One region of the Streptomyces sp. NPDC097617 genome, then DNA from elsewhere that is predicted to be linked to it. Evidence: predicted binding sites of a transcription regulator. Region 1 holds the regulator's gene; the other holds the start of a gene.
The links. Region 1 encodes HrcA, which represses chaperone genes, less so after heat shock. Its sites were predicted from a motif close to TTNGCACTCNGNNNNNCNGAGTGCNAA; they were not measured.

Region 1 (4,795 bases):
CCGGCCAGCAGCGCCGCGACCTGCTTGGTGGACATGGCCTCGGCCACGTCCGGGAACCGCACCCGGCGGGACTGCTTGCCCGCCTCCCGGGCCGTGGCCCGCCACTTGGCCAGGGACTTCGCCCCGCGGTCGCCGCGCCACTGCGTGATGCAGCGCGAGGCCTGCCAGGGCACGATCGCGTCCACGCCGGTCTCGGTCATCGTCTCGACGGCCAGCTCGCCCCGGTCGCCCTTGGGCAGGGCCTGGACCACCGTGATGCGGACCTGCGGCTCCGGCTCCCGCCCCGCCGAGGACACCGCCACGACGAGCCGGTCCTTGCCCTCGGCGGCCTTCACGACCGCTTCCGCCCAGCCGCCCCGGCCGTCCGTGAGGACGACATCCTCGCCCGGGTTCAGCCGCTTCACGGACACGGCGTGGCGGCCCTCCGGCCCGTCCAGGACGAACTCCGGCCCCGAGGGGACCTCTTCCACCACGAACACCGGGGCGGTCATGACGCACTCCTCATCTGCGTTGCCTTCAACGTGCTCTGCGCCTGGGCCAGTTCGGCCGCCAGCACCTCCACCAGCTCCCCCGCGGGCAGCGGTCGCGCCATCCGGTGACCCTGGCCCGCCCACAGCGCCATGCCCTGCGGATCCCCGGCTGCCGCGGCGGCCTTGCGCAGCCCCGAGGTCAGGTGGTGGACCTGCGGGTACGCGGCCGGGGCGTACGGCCCGTGCTCGCGCACGAAGCGGTTCACCAGCCCCCGCGCCAGCCGCCCGGAGAAGGCCCGGGTCAGCTCGGTGCGGACGAACAGCGCGTCCGTCAGCGCCTTCTTGTGCACCGGGTCCGCCCCGGACTCCGGGCAGGCCAGGAAGGCCGTCCCGAGCTGCGCCGCCTCCGCGCCGGCCGCCAGCAGGCCCGCGATCTGCGAGCCGCGCATGATGCCGCCCGCCGCGATGATCGGGAGGGCGACCGCCTCCCGTACCTGCGCCACCAGCGTGAGGAGTCCCACGGTCGCCGTCCCGTCGATCTGCGGGTCGTCCCGGTGGGTGCCCTGGTGGCCGCCGGCCTCGGTGCCCTGGACGCAGACCGCGTCGGCGCCCGCGTGCTGGGCGCTGCGGGCCTCCTCGACGGAGGTGATCGTGACGACGGTGTACGTACCGGCCTTGCGCAGGGCGGCGAGGGCCGCGGAGGTGGGACAGCCGAAGGTGAAGGAGACCACGGGGACCGGGTCTTCGAGGAGGATGGCGAGCTTGGCGTCGTAGCCGTCGTCGCTGGTGCCGATGATGTCCTCGTCGGCAAGCGAGATCGCGTACCAGCTCGCCTCACCGGCCAGCTGCCCGCGGTAGGTCTCCACGGCGGCCGGGTCGACGTAACCGGTCTGCGGCATCAGGAGGTTGACGCCGAAACGGCGCCGGGTGAGCGCGCGCACCTGCTTGATCTCGTGGTACATCCCGTCGGCGGTCTTGTAGCCGCCGGCCAGGAAGCCCAGTCCACCCGCCTCGCACACGGCAGCGGCGAGCGCGGGGCAGGAGGCGCCGCCCGCCATGGGAGCCTGCACGATCGGGTACGGGGCGAGACCGTTCGCTGCCGAGGACATGGACTGCATCGTGCCACGTCCGGCGCATGCGGCCGAATCACCACATTCGCCTGGCATAGTCCTCCTCCCGGCGGGCTTTCGGCCACTGCGGGGGCTCATGCGACGAGCCCGGCCGGGGAATCCCCTGGCCGGGCTCGTGACGGTGGTGCGCGGTCGGTCAGCGACCGTTGAACGCGTCCTTCAGCCGGCTGAACAGCCCCTGCTGGCCCGGCGCGAACTGGCCCATCGGCCGCTCCTCACCGCGCAGCTTCGCGAGCTGGCGGAGCAGGTCCTCCTGCTGGGCGTCCAGCTTGCCCGGGGTGGTGACCTCGACGTGGACGATCAGGTCGCCGCGTCCGCCACCGCGCAGGTGGGTGACGCCGCGCCCGTGCAGCGGGATCGCCTGTCCGGACCCGGTGCCGGGCCGGATGTCGATCTCCTCCAGCCCGTCGAGCGTCTCCAGCGGGCATTTGGTGCCCAGTGCGGCCGCCGTCATCGGGAGGGTCACCGTGCAGTGCAGGTCGTCCCCGCGCCGCTGGAAGGTCGGGTGCGCCAGCTCGTGGATCTCCACGTACAGGTCGCCGGCAGGGCCGCCGCCGGGGCCGACCTCGCCCTCGCCCGCGAGCTGGATCCGGGTGCCGTTCTCGACACCGGCCGGGATCTTGACCGTGAGGCTGCGACGGGAGCGGACCCGGCCGTCGCCCGCGCACTCGTGGCACGGGGTCGGGACCACGGTGCCGAAGCCCTGGCACTGCGGGCAGGGCCGCGAGGTCATGACCTGGCCCAGGAAGGACCGGGTGACCTGCGAGACCTCACCACGGCCACGGCACATGTCGCAGGTCTGCGCCGAGGTGCCGGGAGCGGCACCCTCACCGGAGCAGGTGTTGCAGACGACGGCCGTGTCGACCTGGATGTCCTTGGTGGTTCCGAAGGCCGCCTCGTCCAGCTCCAGGTCGAGGCGGATCATGGCGTCCTGTCCGCGCCGGGTCCGCGAGCGCGGTCCGCGCTGCGAGGCCTGGCCGAAGAAGGCGTCCATGATGTCGGAGAAGTTGCCGAAGCCACCCGCTCCGAAGCCGCCGGCTCCGCCGCCGCCCGAGGAGGACAGCGGGTCGCCGCCGAGGTCGTAGACCTGCTTCTTCTGCGGGTCCGACAGCACCTCGTAGGCCGCGTTGATCTCCTTGAAGCGCTCCTGCGTCTTCGGGTCCGGATTCACATCCGGGTGGAGTTCACGCGCGAGGCGCCGGAAGGCCTTCTTGATCTCGTCCTGCGATGCGTCGCGGCGCACGCCGAGAACGGCGTAGTAGTCCGTGGCCACTTACGACTCCGCCAGGATCTGTCCGACGTAACGTGCCACTGCGCGTACCGCTCCCATCGTTCCGGGGTAGTCCATGCGGGTCGGTCCGACCACGCCGAGTTTGGCGACTGCTTCGCCGCCCGAACCGTAACCGACCGAGACGACCGACGTGGAGTTCAGTCCCTCGTAGGCGTTCTCATGCCCGATCCGTACGGCCATTCCCGACTCATTGGCCTCGCCCAGCAGCTTGAGGAGCACGACCTGCTCCTCCAGCGCTTCGAGCACCGGCCTGATCGTCAGGGGAAAATCGTGTCCGAAGCGGGTGAGATTGGCGGTACCGCCGATCATCAGCCGCTCCTCGGCCTCCTCGACCAGGGTTTCGAGGAGGGTCCCGAGCACCGTGGAGACCGTGCCGCGGTCCTCGGCCTCGAAGGATTCGGGGAGGTCCTGGACGAGCGGGGGCACATCGGTGAAGCGCCGCCCGACGACCCGGCTGTTGAGCCGGGCCCGCAGGTCCGCGAGCGAGGTCTCGCCGAAGGGGCTCGGGCAGTCGATGAGCCGCTGCTCGACGCGTCCGGTGTCCGTGATCAGTACGAGCATCAGGCGTGCGGGAGCCAGCGAGAGCAGCTCCACGTGCCGGACGGTCGACCGGGTCAGGCTCGGATACTGGACGACGGCGACCTGCCGGGTCAGCTGCGCGAGCAGCCGCACCGTGCGGCCGACCACGTCGTCGAGGTCGACGGCGCCGTCGAGGAAGTTCTGGATCGCCCGGCGCTCGGGCGACGACAGCGGCTTGACCCCCGCCAGCTTGTCGACGAAGAGCCGGTAGCCCTTGTCGGTGGGGATCCGGCCGGCGCTGGTGTGGGGCTGGGCGATGTAGCCCTCCTCCTCCAGCACGGCCATGTCGTTGCGCACGGTGGCGGGCGAGACGCCGAGCCGGTGCCGCTCGGTGAGCGCCTTGGAGCCGACCGGCTCCTCCGTCCCGACGTAGTCCTGGACGATGGCGCGCAGCACTTCGAGTCTGCGTTCGCTGAGCATCGCGCACACCTCCAGCTGTGGTCCGTTGCCGTGTACTGCCGTGTTTGTTGGCACTCTGTTCGTTCGAGTGCCAGAGAGCCCCCGCTCAGTGTACGGCCGGGCGGCGAGCCCCTGGCAAGGGAGGCCCGCCAGGGTAGCGTCGCCGCATGGACGTGCGTTGGGAAGAGTGCGGGTGGGAACGGCTGACCGGAAGGGCCGGGCGGCGGCGGCTGCCGGTGTGGGACTGCACCGTGGGGCTGGTGGTGGGCGAGGATTCGGTCCTCCTGATCGACCCCGGGTCGTGCCTGCGCGAGGGCGCCGAGGTGCGCGCCGAGGCGGAGCGGCTGACGGGTCGGGGCGTAACCCATATCGCATTCACGCACGGTCATTTCGATCATGTCCTGGGCGGGGCCGCCTTCGCCGGGGCCGAGGTGTTCGGCGCGGTCGGGCTGGACTCGCTGCTGTCGGCGGAACGCGAGGAGCTGCGCCGGGACGCGGTCGGGCAGGGGCTCGCCGAGGCGGAGGCGGCGGAGGCGGTAGACCTCTTGGTGCTGCCCCGGCACGGGGTGTCGGGCGAGTGGACGCTGGAACTGGGCGGCGTACAGGTGCTGCTGGCCAATGTGGGGCCCGGGCACAGCGGGCACGACCTGGCCGTCTTCGTACCGGGTGAGCGCGAGGTGGTCTTCTGCGGGGACCTGGTCGAGGAGTCGGGCGAGCCCATGGCGGGCCCGGACGCCACGCCCGGCCAGTGGCCCGCCGCCCTGGACCGGCTGCTGTCGCTGGGCGGTGACGACGCACTGTACGTGCCGGGTCACGGAGCGGTGGTCGGGGCGGACTTCGTCCGTGCGCAACGCGCCACACTGGCGGCCCGTTTCGGCGTGTCGGAGGCGTGACGCGCGCGGCTCTCCTACTGTCGGCCGGATGCG
Region 2 (4,795 bases), on a different contig from region 1:
GTCAGCGGGCCGTCAGCGGCAGCGAGCCGCGGCCTCGATGAAGGCACGGATCAGCTCCGGCGACTTCACGCCGCGTTCCCGCTCCACCCCGCTGGACACGTCCACGCCCCAGGCCCCGGTGGTCGTGAGCGCCTCGCGCACGTTGCCCGGGTTGAGCCCGCCCGCGAGCAGCCAGCGGCCCTCCGGTGCGGTGAACTCGGCGGCGCCCCAGTTCCACGGCTTGCCGGAGCCCGGGTCGGGCGCGTCCAGCAGCAGCAGGTCCTCGCCGTACTCGCCGCAGCGCTTCACGTGCTCCGCGGTGGCCCGCAGCAGGGTCCGGCCCTCGGCGCGCAGCGCCGCGAAGTCCTCGGGGCCCTCCTCGCCGTGCAGCTGCACCCCGCGCACCCCGCTCTCCTCGGCGAACCGGCGCACCTCCGCCACCGACTGACCCCGGAACACCCCGACGGTCAGCACCCCTTCGGGCACCCGCGCGGCCAGCTCACGCGCGGTGACGGCATCGACCGTCCGCGGGCTCCCCGGCGCGAAGACGAACCCGACGGCATCGGCCCCGGCGGCCACGGCCACGTCGACGTCGTGCGCGGTCCGCAGCCCACAGATCTTGATGAACGGCTCAGCCATGCGCCCAGCCTAAGCCGACCGGGACGGCCGGGGCGTCCCCTTCACCGGCCCACCTGCACGGGGCCGAGGACGGCCCCGCCGATCGCGGCGGCGAGATGGGCGGCGCCAGCGGGGTCCTCGTACCGGAAGTGCACGTGGACCGTGTGCCGGCCGTCGGGATGCTCCTCGTTCAGGTCCAGTTCCACGCGCTGGTTCGTCGAGTCCTCCGACTGGTCCGCGATCTCGGGTCTCTCCTCCCGGACTCCGCGCCAGAGCATCGTGCCCGCCCCGTCGCCCAGCGCCCGCAGGAACGACTCCTCGACGGCCGGGCCCGGAGCCGCGTACCCGTCGACGGTCAGCGGCAGTACGGCCGCCAGCTCACGGTCATGGGCGGGCAGGTCCGAGCCCGGGTACCAGAGGTCCGGATCGTAGGCGTCCGAGTCCGGGTCGTACGACGACTCGAACAGGCCCGCCGGCAGCAGCTCCCCCATCGCCCGGGCCTCCTCGACGGTGTGCAGCCGCGCGCACAGCCACACCTCCCCGTCGAGCCGCTGCATCCGCGCGCAGAGCAGGCGGGCCCGCCGGCATGCCTCGGCGGTGTCGTCGGCCCGGTACACGGCATAGGCCCTCGAGCTCCCCATGGGCCCACCGTCGCACGTCCGCAACCGGCCCGGCCAGCGGTTTTCCCGACCGGTCGGGGGACGGGCGCGCGCCGGAAACGCCCGAGGGCGGCACCCCCGTCGGGGTGCCGCCCTCGTTCGAGAACAGCCGATCAACCAGTGGCCGGAGCCGGGGTCGATCAGAAGTCCATGTCACCACCCGGCATGCCGCCGCCCGCGGGGGCACCGGCCTTCTCGGGCTTGTCGGCGATGACGGCCTCGGTCGTCAGGAACAGCGCGGCGATCGACGCGGCGTTCTGCAGCGCGGAGCGCGTGACCTTCGCCGGGTCGATGATGCCCTCGGCGATCATGTCGACGTACTCGCCGGTCGCGGCGTTCAGGCCGTGACCGATCGGCAGGTTGCGCACCTTCTCGACGACGACGCCACCCTCGAGACCACCGTTGACGGCGATCTGCTTGAGCGGGGCCTCCAGGGCGAGCTTCACGGCGTTGGCGCCGGTCGCCTCGTCACCCTCGAGCTCCAGCTTCTCGAAGACCGCGGAGGCCTGCAGCAGGGCCACGCCGCCACCGGCGACGATGCCCTCCTCGACGGCCGCCTTCGCGTTGCGAACGGCGTCCTCGATGCGGTGCTTGCGCTCCTTGAGCTCGACCTCGGTCGCGGCGCCGGCCTTGATGACGGCCACGCCGCCGGCCAGCTTCGCGAGGCGCTCCTGGAGCTTCTCGCGGTCGTAGTCCGAGTCGGAGTTCTCGATCTCGGCGCGGATCTGGTTCACGCGACCCTGGACCTGGTCGCTCTCACCGGAACCGTCGACGATGGTGGTCTCGTCCTTGGTGATGACGACCTTGCGGGCGCGGCCGAGCAGGTCGAGACCGGCGTTCTCGAGCTTGAGGCCGACCTCCTCGGAGATGACCGTGCCGCCCGTGAGGATGGCGATGTCACCGAGCATGGCCTTGCGGCGGTCACCGAAGCCCGGGGCCTTGACGGCGACGGACTTGAAGGTGCCACGGATCTTGTTGACGACGAGGGTGGAGAGCGCCTCGCCCTCGACGTCCTCGGCGATGATCAGCAGCGGCTTGCCGGACTGCATGACCTTCTCCAGGAGCGGCAGCAGGTCCTTGACCGAGCCGATCTTGGAGTTGACGATCAGGATGTACGGGTCGTCGAGGGACGACTCCATGCGCTCCATGTCGGTGGCGAAGTACGCCGAGATGTAGCCCTTGTCGAAGCGCATGCCCTCGGTGAGCTCGAGCTCCAGACCGAAGGTCTGGGACTCCTCGACGGTGATGACGCCTTCCTTGCCGACCTTGTCCATGGCCTCGGCGATGAGCTCGCCGATCTGGGTGTCGGCGGCGGAGATGGAGGCCGTCGAAGCGATCTGCTCCTTGGTCTCGACATCCTTGGCCTGGGCGAGCAGCGCGGCGGAGACGGCCTCGACGGCCTTCTCGATACCGCGCTTGAGGGCCATCGGGTTCGCACCGGCGGCCACGTTGCGCAGGCCCTCACGGACGAGCGCCTGGGCCAGAACGGTGGCGGTGGTCGTACCGTCGCCGGCGACGTCGTCCGTCTTCTTGGCGACTTCCTTGACCAGCTCGGCGCCGATCTTCTCGTACGGGTCCTCGAGCTCGATCTCCTTGGCGATGGAGACACCATCGTTGGTGATCGTGGGGGCGCCCCACTTCTTCTCAAGGACGACGTTGCGACCCTTGGGGCCAAGGGTGACCTTGACGGCGTCGGCGAGCTGGTTCATCCCACGCTCGAGACCGCGCCGGGCCTCCTCGTTGAACGCAATGATCTTGGCCATCTGAAGTGGTCCTCCCGGACAGCGGTGGATTGCTCCCAGGACCGCGCCCGCGCCCGCGACGGACGGCCTGCGTGCCCGGCGGTTCCTTCCCGCCGAACACTGCGGGCCTCACCGACCCGGTCCTCGTTTCAGTAGCACTCTCACCTGGAGAGTGCTAACGCCAATGATTAGCACTCGACCCCCTCGAGTGCAAGCTGCTTGGGTGAACGCCCCGCCGTTGCAGGGCATACGCACGAGGGGCCCACATCCCGTGTCCAGGATGTGGGCCCCTCGTGGTGTTCCAGGTGTCGGCGGTCGATCGCGCCAGGACTAGCCGAGTGCGAGCTTGACCATGTCCGCCTGCGGACCCTTCTGGCCCTGCGAGATCTCGAACTCGACCCGCTGACCCTCTTCAAGGGTGCGGTACCCGTCCATCTGGATGGCGCTGTAGTGGACGAACACATCCGCACCACCGTCGACCGCGATGAAGCCGTAGCCCTTCTCCGCGTTGAACCACTTGACGGTGCCCTGAGCCATGCCTAACTCCCCTATTACTGGCCCTTGCGCAGGAACGCACTTCGCGATCCCGGGTCAGAACTTGCGTCGGAACGCGTCGACCGAGGCTGAATGTATCTGCGCGGATGCTGTCTGCAACAGGTCAATCCGATGAGAATTCTGGACACCGGGAAACATTGAAATAGAGTGAAAATTTGCCATACTCCCGGGCAACTCGGGCCTGACATAACTCGCCAAAGCCCCATAGCGCACTCGCATGTTGGCCCAATGTCGACCCTTGCGCGGCCCGTTCATATGCAGGGGGCAAGAACAGCGGAGGGGACTTCCCCAACCTTACCGCGCCCAATCAAGCAGAATTGCCCCCTCCGCTTTTAGCGGAGGGGGCAATTTCGGTTTGCGCGTGTCACCTGGGAGGTGACCCCGGAGATCCGGGCAATCAGCAACCGCCCGCGACGGCCGGGATGATCGAGACACCGGCGCCGTCAGGCGTCACCGCCTGCAGCCCGCCCTCGAAGCGCACGTCGTCGTCGTTCACGTAGACGTTCACGAAACGGCGCAGCTTGCCCTGGTCGTCCAGGACGCGCGCGGCGATGCCCGGGTGGCTCTTCTCCAGGGACTCGATGACCTCGGCGAGGGTCGCGCCCTCGGCCGGGACCTCGGCGACGCCGCCGGTGTAGGTGCGCAGGATGGTGGGGATGCGGACGTTGACGCTCATGGCGCTACTGCCTTTCCGGTAGGGCGGAGGAGAAGGGGTCAGACCAGGCCGGCGGCGCGGAACGCGTCCAGGCTCGGGCGGATGGTGGCGGTCTGCCCGCTGTCCGCGGCCACCGCCTCCAGGGTCTTGAGGCCGTCACCGGTGTTGAGGACGACAGTGGTCAGCGTCGGGTCGAGCTGCCCGTTGTCGATGAGCTTCTTCGTCACGCCGACGGTCACACCGCCCGCGGTCTCGGCGAAGATGCCCTCGGTCTGCGCGAGGATCTTGATGGCCTCGACGACCTGCTCGTCGTTCACGTCCTCGACGAATCCGCCGGTGCGGCGCGCGATGTCCAGGACGTACGGGCCGTCCGCCGGGTTGCCGATGGCCAGCGACTTGGCGATGGTGTTCGGCTTCTGCGGGCGCACCACGTCGTGACCGGCCTTGAAGGCGGTCGACACCGGGGAGCAGCCCTCGGCCTGCGCACCGAAGATCTTGTACGGCTTGTCCTCGACGAGGCCGAGCTTGATGAGCTCCTGCAAACCCTTGTCGATCTTCGTCAGCTGCGAGCCGGACGCGATCGGGAT

Region 2: the regulator HrcA is predicted to act here: its motif matches at 3,187-3,213, upstream of groL (chaperonin GroEL).

Annotation. Positions count from the first base shown of each region.
Region 1 is NZ_JBIWCL010000015.1:151,308-156,102, forward strand. It holds gene ACIQZO_RS23915 (16S rRNA (uracil(1498)-N(3))-methyltransferase) at 1-491, opposite strand, end outside; gene ACIQZO_RS23920 (nitronate monooxygenase) at 488-1,579, opposite strand; gene dnaJ (molecular chaperone DnaJ) at 1,737-2,873, opposite strand; gene hrcA (heat-inducible transcriptional repressor HrcA) at 2,874-3,890, opposite strand; gene ACIQZO_RS23935 (MBL fold metallo-hydrolase) at 4,037-4,762, shown strand; gene ACIQZO_RS23940 (DUF3097 domain-containing protein) at 4,791-4,795, shown strand, end outside.
Region 2 is NZ_JBIWCL010000006.1:216,859-221,653, forward strand. It holds gene ACIQZO_RS13635 (phosphoribosylanthranilate isomerase) at 13-618, opposite strand; gene ACIQZO_RS13640 (hypothetical protein) at 660-1,238, opposite strand; gene groL (chaperonin GroEL) at 1,397-3,019, opposite strand; gene ACIQZO_RS13650 (cold-shock protein) at 3,329-3,535, opposite strand; gene ACIQZO_RS13655 (MoaD/ThiS family protein) at 3,951-4,229, opposite strand; gene thrC (threonine synthase) at 4,268-4,795, opposite strand, start outside.